4 regions of the Paenibacillus sp. FW104-T2 genome follow, and region 1 is predicted to be linked to each of the others. Evidence: riboswitches for the same ligand, from Rfam matches in the RefSeq annotation. Region 1 holds a riboswitch; each other region holds the start of a gene.
What was found. A riboswitch is a leader RNA that binds a small molecule or an ion and turns the genes downstream of it on or off. The one in region 1 is predicted to bind thiamine pyrophosphate.
Positions count from the first base shown of each region.

Region 2: linked by a shared signal. The riboswitch ahead of AC3WQ3_RS11135 (ABC transporter substrate-binding protein) and the one ahead of AC3WQ3_RS17835 (ABC transporter ATP-binding protein) in region 1 are both predicted to bind thiamine pyrophosphate.
Region 3: linked by a shared signal. The riboswitch ahead of AC3WQ3_RS13190 (thiamine phosphate synthase) and the one ahead of AC3WQ3_RS17835 (ABC transporter ATP-binding protein) in region 1 are both predicted to bind thiamine pyrophosphate.
Region 4: linked by a shared signal. The riboswitch ahead of thiC (phosphomethylpyrimidine synthase ThiC) and the one ahead of AC3WQ3_RS17835 (ABC transporter ATP-binding protein) in region 1 are both predicted to bind thiamine pyrophosphate.

Region 1 covers NZ_JBYTCE010000013.1:161,629-165,507, forward strand. Annotated here, with positions in the region: gene AC3WQ3_RS17830 (ABC transporter permease) at 33-845, opposite strand; gene AC3WQ3_RS17835 (ABC transporter ATP-binding protein) at 832-1,593, opposite strand; TPP riboswitch at 1,760-1,862, opposite strand; gene AC3WQ3_RS17840 (radical SAM/SPASM domain-containing protein) at 2,066-2,941, shown strand; gene AC3WQ3_RS17845 (S-layer homology domain-containing protein) at 3,207-3,879, shown strand, end outside.
Region 2 covers NZ_JBYTCE010000007.1:108,238-112,116, forward strand. Annotated here, with positions in the region: gene AC3WQ3_RS11120 (ABC transporter ATP-binding protein) at 1-70, opposite strand, end outside; gene AC3WQ3_RS11125 (ABC transporter permease) at 114-872, opposite strand; gene AC3WQ3_RS11130 (MTH1187 family thiamine-binding protein) at 872-1,162, opposite strand; gene AC3WQ3_RS11135 (ABC transporter substrate-binding protein) at 1,192-2,232, opposite strand; TPP riboswitch at 2,442-2,554, opposite strand; gene AC3WQ3_RS11140 (VOC family protein) at 2,694-3,080, opposite strand; gene AC3WQ3_RS11145 (DUF2798 domain-containing protein) at 3,252-3,752, shown strand.
Region 3 covers NZ_JBYTCE010000009.1:25,444-29,322, reverse strand. Annotated here, with positions in the region: gene thiO (glycine oxidase ThiO) at 1-690, opposite strand, end outside; gene AC3WQ3_RS13190 (thiamine phosphate synthase) at 721-1,347, opposite strand; TPP riboswitch at 1,593-1,702, opposite strand; gene AC3WQ3_RS13185 (ABC-F family ATP-binding cassette domain-containing protein) at 1,811-3,361, opposite strand; gene AC3WQ3_RS13180 (hypothetical protein) at 3,500-3,879, opposite strand, start outside.
Region 4 covers NZ_JBYTCE010000023.1:44,085-47,963, forward strand. Annotated here, with positions in the region: gene AC3WQ3_RS23900 (alpha/beta hydrolase) at 10-1,038, opposite strand; gene AC3WQ3_RS23905 (IclR family transcriptional regulator) at 1,400-2,143, shown strand; TPP riboswitch at 2,266-2,379, shown strand; gene thiC (phosphomethylpyrimidine synthase ThiC) at 2,733-3,879, shown strand, end outside.

The sequences.
Region 1 (3,879 bases):
GAGATCGACAGGAAGGAGCAGCACTTGTTATCTCATTGCGATTGCCTTTTCATCGACTTTCCTCTGCGTGCATGCTCTGCATTCCGCTTCAATCCGAGGACTCGCTCCAGCCAGGCAATAAGCACGAACAGACCGATGCCCAGCAGGGATAACAGCAGAATGGATGCAAACATTGCGTCGGTATTCATGCTGCTGGACATTCTGCGGCTGAAATAACCAAGACCTTTGCTGCCTCCGAGCCATTCGCCAATGGTTGCCCCGACCACGCAGTACACCACCGACATCTTCAATCCTGAAAAGAAAGAGGGCAGCGCAAGAGGTACCTGAAGCTTGCGAAACAGATCCCACTTACTTGCTCCCATGGTCATCAGCAGTTCGCGCTGTTCCGGGTCGCCTTGACGGAGACCATCATAGGTGCTGACCACAATCGGGAAGAAAGCGATCAGAAACACCACAGCGACTTTGCTCCAGAGCGTGTAGCCAAACCACAGAATGAACACAGGAGACAGGGCAATCAGTGGAATCGTCTGGCTGATTACGATGAAGGGATACAGCGCTTTTTCAATCGAACGGCTGAGGTGCATACCCGCTGCCAAAGCGCTTCCGGCCACGATGGACAAGCCGAAGCCAACTGCTACCTCCATCAATGTGGCAGGCAGATGGGTTCCCAGGAGCAGATGCCGATGCTCAACTAGAGAACTCGCTATGGATGTAGGTGCAGGGATAATAAAAGAAGGGACCCAGCCCAATCGTACGATGCATTCCCAGCTGGCAAGCATCAGGAGGAGAAGCGCAGCGAACAGGCCATAGCGGGCAAACCATCTGCTGACGCTAAAGCTTCGCATGTAGTTGTTCCTCCAACCGTTGTCGCATTCGTATCAGATCCGGATCGTAGACCATGCCCGAATGTCTCGGACGGGGCAGAGGCACCGTCGTGTCCAGCAGCTGCCGACCGCCAGGAGTGAGAAGGACAATCCGGTCACTTAATAACAGGGCTTCTTCGATATCATGCGTAATGAACAGCACCGTTTTGCCGAGGCTTTCCCACAACTCAAGCAGCCAGCGATGCATCTCTCGCTTGGTCATGGCATCGAGTGCGCCGAAGGGCTCGTCCAGCAGCATCAGCTGTCCTCCCGTCAACAACGTTCGAAGCAGGGCAACCCGCTGCTTCATGCCGCCGGACAGTTCGTCCGGGTAGGCATGCTCATAGCCAGATAAGCCGAATCTGTCGAGTCCGGCCATAATGTCAGCGCGCAGCTTCACCTTGTCCTGCTTCCACGGGGCAAGCTCCGATGGAAGCAGGCAGTTCTCCATGACCGTCCGCCAGGATAACAGCAAATCCTTCTGCGGCATGTAGGCGACTCGACCAAGTCGCTGTCCTGGCGGCACCCCAGCAATTTCGATCGTGCCGTCCGTCGGTTCAAGCAAGCCTGCCAGCAGCTTGAAGAGCGTACTCTTGCCCGACCCGCTGGAGCCGATCAGCGAGACGAATTCTCCCTTTTTTACACACATCGACACATTGGAGAGGACGGGGGAATGTCTCTGATCCGGAAAAGTGAAGGTCATGTTGTCAATCTGTACATCGTTGCTCATTTGGTTCCTTGACCCCCTTGGAATAAAAACTGCCTGAACGGAAATGCACGTTGTATGCGATCTGTATGTAAACGCGAAAAAGCCCGCCCATTTCCGGAGAAATGAGTGGGCCTATTAAGTTCAACCGACATTCATGTTCATATGAATATGAAAAAAATCCGTTAACTGAAAGTCCGCTCCACTTCCCTCCGCTGGTATGATCCAGATCAGGTTCAAAGGGTCCGAATACGTTCATTCGTCTCAGCCGCAAGGCTCCCCTAGTGCAATCGTTCAAGATATGCAGTTGTGTACACAGCATATATCACATTCCCGCGAGATGTAAAGAGGGCTTAGAGGCAAAAGTTACACCGTTAAACTCATTCGCGGATTTACCTTGGCTTCCTAACCCGATATAATGGGGATGGCACATATGGGCCGGATTACAAATGAGGGTGGGACTGTTCTCCCTCCTAAGCAGAATGGGGACCCCGAGTTGAAAACGTTCAAGAAAGTATATATTGAAATTACAAGCATATGTAACCTGGCGTGCAGCTTCTGTCCGCAGACGAAGCGTGCCAAAGGATTCATTGACCCTGAAGTCTTCAACAATATATTGGATCAGATTAAGCCACATACCAAACACATTTATTTGCATGTCAAAGGGGAGCCGTTACTTCACCCCAAAATTGATTTGTTACTGGATTCCGCGCACGAGAAGGGATTCAAGGTAAACATAACAACGAACGGAACACTGCTGCCCAAGACCCAGCATAAACTGCTTGGCAAACCGGCATTGCGGCAAATGAACTTCTCGCTGCACAGCTTCGACGGGCACGAGGGATCGACGGACCGTGAGGGATACCTCAATAATATTTTGTCCTTTGCGAGAGAAGCGGTGAAGCACAATGTGATCATCTCGTTCCGGCTCTGGAATCTGACGCAGGATAACTTCACGAATGCCCAGATGAATCGGAACCGGGAAACACTGGAGGTACTGGAGCGCGAGTTCAACCTGGATTTCCGCATTGAGGAAAAGGTGGTTCCAGGCAGCGGCGTCAAAATTGCGCCGAATGTCTATCTCAACCAGGACCATGAGTTCCAGTGGCCAAGTCTGGATGCACCAGAGGATGATGGCAAAGGCTTCTGTCATGCGCTTCGCAGTCAGGCGGCGGTCCTTGTGGATGGCACGGTTGTTCCATGCTGCCTCGATGGCGAAGGTGTCATTAATCTCGGTAACGTCCATGAGAAGTCTTTCTCGGAGATTGTCGAAGGTGAGCGGGCGAACAATCTGGTTTATGGTTTTTCCAAGCGGGAAGCTGTGGAGGAGCTATGTCGGAAGTGCGGATATCGTCAGCGGTTCGGAGCCTAGTCAAATAAAAATGTGTTTAGAGCGTGCCATTCGAATGTTTATTTCGGGTGGTGCGCTTTTCTGTTTTTTTTGCAGAATTGTTTTGAGAATAAAATTGAAATCAATTCAGAATTACAACTTTTTTGTAAAATCATAGTTTAATAATCTTGTTTTTATGAGTTTGCATGGTATTATTATCCTATTGATCAGGAGGTGATATAGTTCCATAGATTCACATATTATTATTTTTACCTACTAGAAGCCTACTGAGGAGTGTGTTTGAGTTTTGAATTCAAAATGGAAAAAGTTTAATCGCAAACTATCATTAATGCTTTCTACGTCACTTGTTGTCTCCATGTTATCTCTTAATTTATCTGTATCGGCAGAAGTAGCTACTTCTAAGAGTTCTTTTACTGATATTGATCATTCGTATGCCAAAACTGAAATAACCAAATTGGTTGAACAAGGAATACTTACAGGTTTTTCTGATGGAACCTTTAAGCCGTCTGATGCAGTAACACGAGCTCAACTGGCAAAAATCATGGTTGGTGCCCTTAAATTAAATCCGGATACTGCTGAAGCTAGCAAGTTCAAGGATATTAAGGAAGATCAGTGGTATGCTGGGTATGTAGGCGCACTTGTCAAATCTGGTATTGCTCAAGGTACTTCGAAAGATAGCTTTTCACCTAATAAGAACGTAACAAGAGAAGAATTAGCTGTATTTTTCGTTAGAGCTTTTGGTTGGAACCAACAAGACGTAACGAGCCAAACATCCAAACCTCAACTTTTTGATTTGGATCAAGTATCGAACTGGGCAAAAGATTCTGTAGCATTGGCCTACCAATCTGGTTTCATCAAAGGATTAGTTCAAAAAGATGGAACAGTAAAATTTAATCCTTCAGGAATAGCAGATCGCCAAGCGTTAGCGAGACTTGCCTATGAATTTGTAATGAATAAGT
Region 2 (3,879 bases), on a different contig from region 1:
CTTCTCGAGGTGAAATTCCGGCGCTTCCGCCTGGTGCAGGAGGTGCCTGTTCGTTATATTTGAGTGTCATCTCACATTCACTTCCTAACCTTGTATAGTGCTTCTGCTGCGATTCAGCGCTTCTGCGGTCGCCAGCGAACGAGCAGCTTCTCCAGCAGGGCAATGAACAGGAAGAGCAGCAGGCTGAGCGCGACAATAATCATAATCGCAACGAATAGACGATCTGTCCGGTAAGCGGACTTCTGAAGCATCATGTAATATCCGATCCCTTTGTCGGCTCCGATCCATTCAGCAATAATGGCACCCATGACGCTGTAAGTCGCGGCAATCTTGATGCCGGAGAAGATGGAAGGCAGTGCGTGCGGGAGCTCCAGTTTCCAGAAAATTGGGCCGCGTCTTGCTCCTGCCATGCGCATGTAATTCATCATGGCAGCATCCGTACGTGTCAGACCGTCCATGGCAGCGACGGCAACGGGGAAGAAGCAGACCAGGATGATGGTAATCAGTTTGGGCAGCAGTCCGAATCCGAACCAGATCAGCAGGAGCGGAGCGAGCGCAATTGTCGGTATATTTTGACTAAGAATAAGTAAAGGATACAGGGCAGATTTCAGAAATGGAATCAAATGCAGCACCATCGCGATCAGCAGCCCAACCAGCGTGCCAGCGGCGAAGCCAACTAATGTAAGTTGAATGGTCGCCCAGGCATGCATGCCTAGGCGTTCTGCTTGGGAAGCGGCTTCGTGCGCGATGTCCGAAGGTGCAGGCAGCATCCATTTCTCAATATGAAACAGGGAAACGGCGCCCTGCCATATGGCTATAAAGAGAATAACCGCCACAATGGGCGGCCATACACTTTTGAAGTACGTATGCATTAGCGATATTTCTCCGTCAGGGTATCCATGCTGAAGCCGTTCGGGCTGTGGGCGATTTTGATCTGGGAGATGATGCTTGGACTGCCAGCCTCCACGAGCACCTCATGCATTTTACGGACAACTTCCAGCAGTTCCTCCAGTTCACCCTCCATTGTGGTGTCGAGCGGATTGACCTGATATTTCAAGCCGGATTGCTGAATCACTTCGATGGCCCGATCTACATAAGGATACGAATTTTCGCCATTCGGCGTTTTGGGAATCACTTGAATGCTAAGCAGTGTACTTGCCATGAGAGATCACGGCTCCTTTCGATTCAACTTTATTGGGGTAAAAAATCGTTCGTATAGGCTTGGGATACATCGATCTGCTCATCAAGCAGTTTTTTGCTAAACATCCAGTCCGTGTAGTTCTGCCACACTTCCTGTTTTTGCTCACCCCAGCGCGGAGCGTCATCCTTGTATTTCGGGCTCAGCCATTTCTGACTTGCCACCACAAGGTCCTTATCGAGATCAGGTACAGCCTTGATTAAAATGTCTGCCGCTTCTTCGGGATGATCAATCGCATATTGATACCCTTCGGAAGTAGCCTTCATAAACGCCTTCACCAGCTCCGGGTCATTCTGAATGGTCTGCTCGTTCGTCACGAGTACAGGCGTGTAATAGTCCAGCGCATCGGAATAATCCTTCACATACAGCATGTCGAGGGGTTCACCGCGCAGCTCGGCTTCAATGCCGGTCCATGCATAGAAAATCCATGCAAAATCAATGTCCCGTTTCACTGCGGTAAAAAAGTCGGCGTCGCCCATATTGATATTCTTCACTTTGGACACATCGGCGCCTTCGCCTTCCATAATGGATTGCATAACTGCTTCTTCAACGGGTGATCCCCAGCCGCCATAGGATTTGCCTTCGAAATCCTTGGGTGATTTAATGTTTCGGTCCACCGGAGCGGCGAATCCTGACGTATTATGCTGAATGACCGCTGCAATGGAGACGAGCGGAACGTCCTGTGTACGGGCCTGTGTTACGCTCTCCTGATAACTTACCCCAAAAGGAACTTCGTTTGAGGCTACCATCGTATCTGCACCGCCGGCTCCCGGCTGCACAATCTCGACATTCAAGCCTTCTGCCTGGTAAAATCCTTGATCCACGGCGGCATACAGCCCGGTGTGATTCGTATTGGGTGTCCAGTCGAGCACGACTTTAACATCCTTCAATGCTGCGCCGTCACCTTCGCTGCTGTTTTCAGTGGTGCTGCTGCCGTTTTGTCCTGCAGGTGCTGCTTCCTTGCTGCCGCATGCAGCGACGGTGACCAGTGTCACACACAAGAGCAGGAGTCCGATCATTTTACGCCATCTCATCTTGTTTTTCTCTCCTTCATATGGTCCGGCCAGTGGCGCGGGGTACTCCTTGGCTTCATATCCAAGCATGGTGCATAAATCCTTCGATTTATACCAGCTATGATCCGGATGACGTACTTTTTGTGTCAAAAAGATACCATCAAAAAAAGCGCCCCGTAATCCGGGACGCGTGCAGGCGTTAGAGAGGTGGCTGCAGCACATGGCTGGGCCAATTCGATATACTCCGATTCCTACGCTGGCATGATCCAGATCAGGTCTAAGGGTTAGTATCTTGATGGGATACACTCTCAGCCGGCCAATTCCGACTCCCCTGGGAAACTATGAAGTTACGGGCATTACTAGGTGTAATTATAGGCCAGGGGCCGGAATGTGTCCAGTCAGGAACTGGATGGAATAGTCAAGGGTGATTTGCCTGTGGGAATGTATTGAATAGGTGCAAGAACAAGGACGTAGTCCGTGACTTAACGCTGGAAGAACTCAATCCATTCTTTCTCCGGTCCATAGATGAAGAAGTAGCGATAGCCATTGGGCAGCGTAATGATCTCTCCGTCAATAAACTCGGCCTTCGTCTCCTGAATACGCTTATATTCCGCATCTAGGTCCTCCACGTGGATGGCAAAATGGTGCACCGTTCCTTCCGAAGGCAGTTTATCGCTGTATCCCTGAATCAATTCAATCTCCGTTTCATCGCTACCATGGAAGCCAAGGAAAGCGAGCTGAATAACACCATTCGTGTGGGTTACGCGATCTTTCAATTCCAGTCCTACGATCTCCGTATAGAAACGCAGTGTTGTCTCCAGATCACGTACAGCAATGCCGATGTGGTCAATACGTTTTTGAAAACCCATCATGAGACCTCCCAAATTCAGAAAATTGTTTCTTACATATTAAGGGATATGATAGATTTCTAATTCCGAGTTGTCAAATGTGATTTAATTTAAATTCACAGAATGTTCACTTATGTGGAGATATTCGCGATCTTTATAATTGGCAGAGTAAACAGAGAGGATGAGAGAGAGTTGCCAACCACGAAGAAAGAACATATTTATTTTGGCTTGATGATGTGTACAGGAATGGTCATCGTGATGATGTCCTTCAACCTGATTTACAACGGATTAATCGGTAGATTATCCCCACTTGAATTACTGTTTCAGTTTGTTTTGTGTTTTGCTATTGCTTTCCTGGTGGAATCCTTTGTTGTCGGTCCGGTAGCCCAGAAAGTTGCTTTTTCACTGCCGTTTGACAAGTCCAACAAGCTTCTCGGTATAGTGGCCATGTCTTGCTGCATGGTTGTTGGCATGGTTTTGATCATGTCCTTTTATGGTATGGTCACGTCTTATTTTGCGAATCAGTTGGTGGGTAAACCGCTCCTCGAAACCTATCTTCACACCATCGCTCGTAACTTTAGCCTGGCCCTTCCGCTGCAGCTTCTCATTATTGGGCCCCTTGTTCGCTATGTATTCCGTACATTTATTAAAGGGAAAGAAGTGGTAGCTCCCTTGATCAACAATGAAGCTTAGTAAACCTGCTGAATGTAATTCATAAATTAATGCTAATTTTTTTTTACTCCAGAAATGAAATAAACTGCCGCAAACTATTTCCTGGGCAATCATGATGTAGACCATTGAACAGCACGAGTTTCACTCT
Region 3 (3,879 bases), on a different contig from region 1:
ACACGTTAATCTTCCAATCGACGTTTCCACACCCTGGATTCCACTCGAATCCGCAGTTAGACTAACATTGTGTACACCTTCGATTACTTTAGCTCCCATTGTTTGAGCTGCTCCCGCATAGGCACGTGCCAAATTGACAGGGAGAAGTTCACTTTCTGAAGCCCTATATAGAGCCCCGAAAGTTTCCTTGCTTATCCATGGGGCTTCACGTTGAAGCTTTGAATGATCCCACCACATTTGCTCTGTAGGCAAAACTGTACTTCTTCTCGAATCGCTATACGTTTTCATCTCGGCTTCATTCCGAAATGGTGTAATAAATCCACTCTGCTGCAGGCCAATTTCAATGCCGCTTAGTAGTTCAAGCTGTTCTTTTTGCTGATACAGTCGTTTTCTACTTTCATATGCTAGCTTTGACATCACAGTAGTATGAAACGTCTCGCTGTCTGCAGCTAACATGCCCGCTGCCGCAGAAGATGTCTCACTTGCAATACGCACACGCTCGATTAAAATCACTTCTTTACCTCGTGAAGCTAGCTCATACGCGATGGCACAACCTATAACGCCGCCTCCCACAATAATAGTTTCCGCATGAAGCTTGCCACGAATATTTCCACGTATTTGGGTCGTACAAGCTGCTCCATTTCGGTAAAGGCTGCCACTTCGTCTTCGGCCTCTTGCTTCTCCGTTCATTCATTCACCTCCGTTATTCATTCTTTCTTTCTATCGTTCAATAGCCCACCTCAAGGCTGCTGCCGCACTTTCCGGATTATCACTGGTCCAGATCGAAGATATTACTGCCGCACCATTTGCTCCGGCTGCACGTACAGCAGCTATGTTTGCCGGTTCAATTCCGCCAATGGCAATTACGGGAATGGAAACAGCTGAGCATATTTCAGACAGTGCATCTATCCCTCTCGGCTTGATCCCAGGTTTACTGCTGGAGGAAAATACATGACCATAAAAGAGATAATCCGCTCCCCGTTCTTCAGCTGCTCTAGCTTCGTGAAGAGAGTGAACAGAGATACCGAGACGAAGTCGATCGCATTTGTTCAGGCTGCTGCCTTGAGTAGTCGCCATATCGGACTGACCCCAATGAATCCTCTCAATGAAAACATGTTTCTCCAACTTATTCAGCTCACATAGACCATTGATTACGATCCTGTCAGATGGAATTCCTGCGTTCAGCAAACTGTGAGCCCATTGAATTTTTTGTTCGGTGGTTAGATGTTTTTCCCGGATGTGGATATAGTCAAGCCAAGGCCATGCATCCGCTGCAATCTTCAGAAAACGTTGTTGATCCCCTACCCCTGGTGAAACAGCATGCAGTTCAAACGATAGTGATTTCACAGGTTTTTTAAAGGTATCCGTTTGGTTTCACCTTCCTTGCCGTCACAATATGTAAGCACAAAAAAGCCACTCCCGTAGGGAGTGGCCGCGATAACATGTCCAGTTAGTTAAATGAGCTTCACATGCCAGTTGTCAGGTATACAAGCTATTAAATCATAGCCCTGATATATACGAGATACCTTCATGTTCCACTTGTGAGCATTCACATTCGCTACAAAATCGAATATTAATTTGCCCATATCATTAACTAAAACGCGCCACTTCCCTACGCTGGTATAATCCAGATCAGGTGCAAAGGGTCCGGAATCGCATTATTCCATCTCAGCCGCATCGAGCGGCCCCCCTAGTGATCGTATGAAGTTGTAGCCTATGTTACCATAGTCACCTTTTTTTGTCACCGTTGATTTTCAAACTCATGTTGCTGAATGTTTTGATTGTAGAGCACTAGATTGCTCCGCAACAACTAGTTTTTCTCAGACCAGGCTTCAACGTCCCATGTCTTGGTGACCCAATCCTGATAAAATTCAGGTTCATGCGAAACGAGCAGCACTGTACCTTTAAACTCTTGTAAAGCTCGTTTTAGCTCCGCTTTTGCTGTTACATCCAAGTGGTTTGTCGGTTCATCAAACAGGATCCAGTTGCTTTCACGCATCAGAAGCTTGCACAAGCGAACTTTCGCTTGTTCTCCCCCACTAAGTGCACTCAGCGGACGAGTGATATGCTCGTTTTTCAAACCACAGCGGGCCAGATGCCCGCGTACTTCATTCTGAGTTAGATGGGAGAATTCGTTCCACACATCTTCAATTGGGGTAATGTTACCAGCCCGAACTTCTTGTTCAAAGTAAGCCGTTTCCAGATAATCCCCCAGGAACGTTTTACCGCTGATCGGCGGGATTTTGCCCAATATGGTTTTAAGAAGTGTCGACTTACCTACACCGTTACATCCAACAATGGCTATTTTCTCACCACGTTCAATGGTCATTGTCATCTTAGGCAGCAAAGGGTAGGAATAACCAATCTCGAAATCAATTCCCTCGAATACTGTTTTGCTGCTGGCACGGGCATCTTTGAATTTAAATGTCGGCTTTGCTGCTTCATCCGGGCGATCAATTCGTTCAATCTTGCCCAGCTGTTTCTCACGGCTTTTGGCACGTCCGGAAGTGGAGGCTCTTGCCTTGTTACGCTGAATGAAATCTTCCTGTTTCTTAATATATTCCTGCTGTTTCTCATAAGCGTCGATATGTTGTGCTTTTTGCATATCGGCCATTTCAAGAAACTTATTGTAGTTGGCAGCATAACGCGTCAATTTAGCAAATTCCAGATGATAAATGACGTTAACGACTTCATTCATGAACTCCGTATCATGTGAAATCAGGATGAATGCATAAGGGTAATCTTTCAAATATCGCGTTAACCATTCAATGTGCTCCACGTCCAGGTAGTTTGTTGGCTCGTCCAGCAAAAGAGCCGTCGGTTTCTCGAGCAACAACTTGGCGAGCAATACTTTGGTCCGTTGTCCACCGCTTAGAGCAGCGACGTCACGATCAAGCCCAATAGCGGATAATCCGAGGCCGTTCGCCATTTCTTCCACTTTTACATCAATCAAATAAAAATCGCCCTGTTCAAGCTGCTCCTGGATTTCACCCATTTCTTCCAGCAGTTTTTCAAGCTGGTCTGGGTCTGCATCAGCCATCTGGTCTGTAATGGCCATCATTTCTTTTTCCAGTTCAAGCAGGGGAAGGAAGGCATCTTTTAAAACGTCACGGATTGTTTTGCCAGGAGTCAGCTTGGTATGCTGATCCAAATATCCGTAACGGACTTTTGGTGTCCACTCTACTTTCCCGCTGTCTTTCAGCAATTTTCCGGTCAAAATGTTCATTAAAGTGGACTTTCCTACACCATTTGCTCCGACCAAGCCTACACGCTCTCCTGCAAGTAAACGAAAAGATACATTTTTAAATAACGTGCGGTCACCAAAATTGTGACTGACGTTCTCCACTGACAATAAACTCATGAGATGAGGTTGCTCCTATCTATTTAACATTACTTTTTATTCGGTATTGTTGATACCGGTCAAGTTCTGAACTGAAACCCTATTTTAGCACAGGACCTGCCTTTTCTGAAAGCAATGTAGTAAGCGCAGCAGTCTTACTTAGTGAACAACCTTGTTTATGTAACAATTCCCCTCAAAATACCCCGCCGCCGCTGCCTGCTTCGCATCGGTAAAAACTTCTTCAGCTCGGAAGTTATTCTTACAAGTTGCTGGATAATAATACTTTATGCCGGTAGAAGGTTCTATCCCTCCAATGACTGCTGTTCTTTTAACCAACCTTCCTCCACCGATGGCATAGGTGTTTACCTTCTGGATCCCTACAGGCAAGCCTTGAATAAAGGCCATGATCCCCGTATCATTAATCGTATTGTACCAATCCTCCTGAGAAATAAGAGGCAAGGTAAACGTATAGGATATCCCGTTTCTTCTTGCAAACTCATTATGCCGATTAATGACTTCAGCGAGATTCTCCTGTACGC
Region 4 (3,879 bases), on a different contig from region 1:
CGGAAGATTTTATTCTCCTCCGGCATTGGTATTTTCCACATCGTCGCTGCTTGTTTTCGTCACATGACTCAGGAACGTAGAGACACGGCGGAGATACTCCTTCGGATGTTCCCTGAAGATCAGCTCATGATGCGCGTCCTGTACGATCCATTCCTCTGAGTAGGTGTTCGTCTGGTTGGCGGCGAGAAGCTCGGCGATCGGATATGGAGCCTTCTCATCCTCCGTCCCGTGAATGAAGAAGATGGGGAACGGATAGTCTTTCTTTTTGACTTCCTGATACGGAATCTGCTGTAATCCGGTGCCATTCAGAACCGGGAATAACAGATTCATGATCTGCAAAGTGGGTTGTCGCGGCAGATCGATCTGATTATGAATGTTGTGATACAGCGTATCCGGCTCCAGCAGGAAAGTGCTGTCGAGAATCATGGCATCCACGTTCTCGGTGAGCAGCCCCGTCTGTAATGCTGTGCCTGCGCCCATCGAGAATCCCCAGACGACAAGCTCCTGAGCACCGCGCTGCTTGGCGAACTGAATGGCACCAAGCAATTGCTGGGACTCGGCTTTGCCCCCTGTAGCGACTGCCTTGTTCACCTGAGAGGCGAAACCATAGTCAAACATCACTACATTGAACCCGAGCTGGTGGGCATAGTGAGCCAGGTCATACATGGGAACCCAGGTTTCCTCCCGATTGGCCCCATATCCATGACTGAAGATGATGGTTTTGTTGACATCCGTGTCTGCGGGGATATACCAGCCCTGCATCGTACGGCTGCCATCTGCTGCCGGGAACGTGATATCCTCGTACTTCATGTTCTTGGCCTGCATTGGATTGGAGAACACGGGAGCTACGGTCGGGTTGGATAGTACCCAGGCAATATAGCCGTGTAAGGCAATGAAACAAAAGAGCAGAAAAAATACAACGGAGAGCAGCAACGCTACGATAATATGTTTGAACCGGATCAGCCTCGGTGATAACGAAGAAGGCAGATCGGACACTTTCGTTTGCAGCGGGGCTTCGCTCTGGGATGTCGGAAACATGATTGCCCCTCCTTATTCAGATCAATTGAAGATAACAACGAGTTCAGATCAGATCATATGGCTTGATGTCCTTGCTTGCCTATGCAGCAAAGTCTTGCTTTTATATCTTTATCGTATGTTTCCATATAGTCAAAGTCAATTGATTGGAGGCATTTGTTACGCAATTGTTATATAGTCCGAAAGATATATGGGTAACATTTCCTGATGGTGCAAATTGCAGGGGATTTAGTCTTATAAAAAGAAAATATTTACACTTCATATCGTCATGATTTGGCTCATTTTGGTTTACAGATGAGATTGTTTCTCATATAATTTATGTAACCAAGTTTCATGTGATGAAACATGAGGAGGGCATTATGCCATGGAAGACCGCAAATTAACCGTCCGGGCTGTGGAACGGGCGCTGGATATATTATTATGTTTTACCACACGCAGCGATCTTGGACTCACAGAAATTGCGAGCCAGATTGGTTTGCACAAAAGTACGGTTCATCGTCTGATGGCGACGCTGGAGGAGAAGGGCTTCGTCATTCGCGATGCGGCCACTGAGAAATACAGGCTCGGCATTCGAATCTGGGAGCTGTCTGCTCATATGTCCCGCAGTGATGATCCTGCCATTTTGCTGCTTCCTGCAATGGAGCGGCTCAGAGATCGTTTGGGAGAAACGGTCAGTCTGTACCTGCGGGATGGCAGTGAGCGTATCCGTATTCAGGCTGTTCAGAGTGATCAGGCCATCCGGCGGGTGGCTCCGGTTGGCGTACGTCTTCCTCTATCCGTAGGGGCATCCAGCAAGGTACTCATGGCATTTGCGACGGAAGAAGACCGGGAGGAACTGATGAATGGCCCCGAATGGCCCGTATTTATCGATCCCGAAGTTTACCTGGCCCAGATGGGCGATATCCGGGAGAATGGATATGCGACCAGCTACGAAGAACGTGAGCCTGGAGCGGCTGCAGTATCGGTTCCTATTATGGATCGAAAGGGGAATATTGCTGCTGCACTATCCGTATCAGGTCCCGTTAGCCGCCTGTCCCAGGAAACTTTGCACGAATATGCACCTGTGCTGAAGGAAGCAGCCGCGCAGATGGGCCTCATGTTGTCCTGATCCGGCGTGTCTGGAAGAAAAAGGGTTGTATTTCTGACTGGCTTGCGCTAGTCTGTAATGGACAGCCCAGTGGGGGCTGCAATGAATTGAATATGGAACTGCGGTACACATACCGCAACTGTTAACGTTACTGGGGGAGTCCGAATTGTCCGGACTGAGACGGGATCGCATGAGATTCCGGACCCTTTGCACCTGATCTGGATCATACCAGCGTAGGGAAGTAATCGGCGATACAACCACGAACACTGCATAATCCAGCCTTTGGCATGTCTCCACTTGAGGGAGCTTGACATCAGGCTTGTTATGGGGTGATGGACATAGGCCGGTTCCCTCGGGAACCGGCTTTTTTATATACAGTGTCAAGCGATCATCCGCAGCAGAGGTGGTTACCTTCTTTTGCGGGAGAGCTGGAGTTGGGTATAACCCGATTATGCCTGTGCCAGATTCTGTCTGCACTATGCCGCTGTAATGTTCTTTCTTCGGAAGTTGGCCGCTCTTTTCTTGCCTATGCGTGGATGATATGGAACGGGTGCACGAGCGATCAAACTGGCCCATCCATGGGACGACCAACGAGGAGGAAGAGGTAGCGATGAACACAAACAACAGAACAACGGCACAGGAGCATTCAGGACAGGGGTTGGAAAAGGAAACAGTGGCGGCCGGACGGGTTCAACCGTTTCCCGGCAGCCGCAAAGTTTACATTCAGGGCTCACGGCCGGATATTGCTGTACCGGAGCGTGAAATTGCCCTTCATGACACGAATACACCCCAAGGGGTGGAGCATAACGAGCTGCTGCGCGTGTACGATACGAGCGGCCCTATGACGGACCCTGGATTTCACGCCGATATCCGGGCAGGCCTGCCAGCTTTGCGTGCACGCTGGATCACAGAACGAAACGATGTAGAGGCGTACCAGGGACGTACCGTCAAACCGGAGGATAACGGATTGAAGCCTGGAGGGAAGAGAACCGGAGCTGAAGAATATCCAGGCCTCCGCGGCAAACCGCTCCGTGCACAATCCGGACGCTGTGTCACCCAAATGCACTATGCGAGGCAGGGCATCATTACGCCTGAGATGGAGTTTGCAGCTATTCGTGAAGGCGTGGAGCCGGAATTCGTCCGGCAGGAGCTGGCGAGCGGCAGGGCCATTCTGCCATCCAATATTAATCATCCAGAGAGCGAACCGATGCTGATCGGACGTCACTTCCACGTGAAGATCAACGCGAATATTGGCAACTCTGCCGTATCCTCTTCGATTGAAGAAGAAGTGGAGAAAATGACTTGGGCGGTACGCTGGGGGTCCGATACGGTAATGGATCTTTCCACGGGCAAGGATATCCATACGACCCGGGAATGGATCATCCGCAATTCTCCGGTACCAATCGGGACGGTGCCGTTGTATCAGGCGCTGGAGAAGGTGAATGGCGAAGCCGAGGCACTCACCTGGGAGTTGTACCGGGATACGCTCATTGAGCAGGCAGAGCAGGGTGTGGATTACTTTACGATCCATGCAGGCGTACTGTTGCGTTACATACCGATGACGGCCAAACGGATGACCGGCATTGTATCCAGAGGTGGTTCCATTATGGCGGCATGGTGCCTTGCACACCATCAGGAGAACTTTTTGTACACGCATTTTGAGGAAATCTGTGAAATCATGAAAAGGTATGATGTAGCCTTCTCTCTCGGAGATGGACTCCGCCCGGGCAGCATCTATGATGCCAATGATGAAGCCC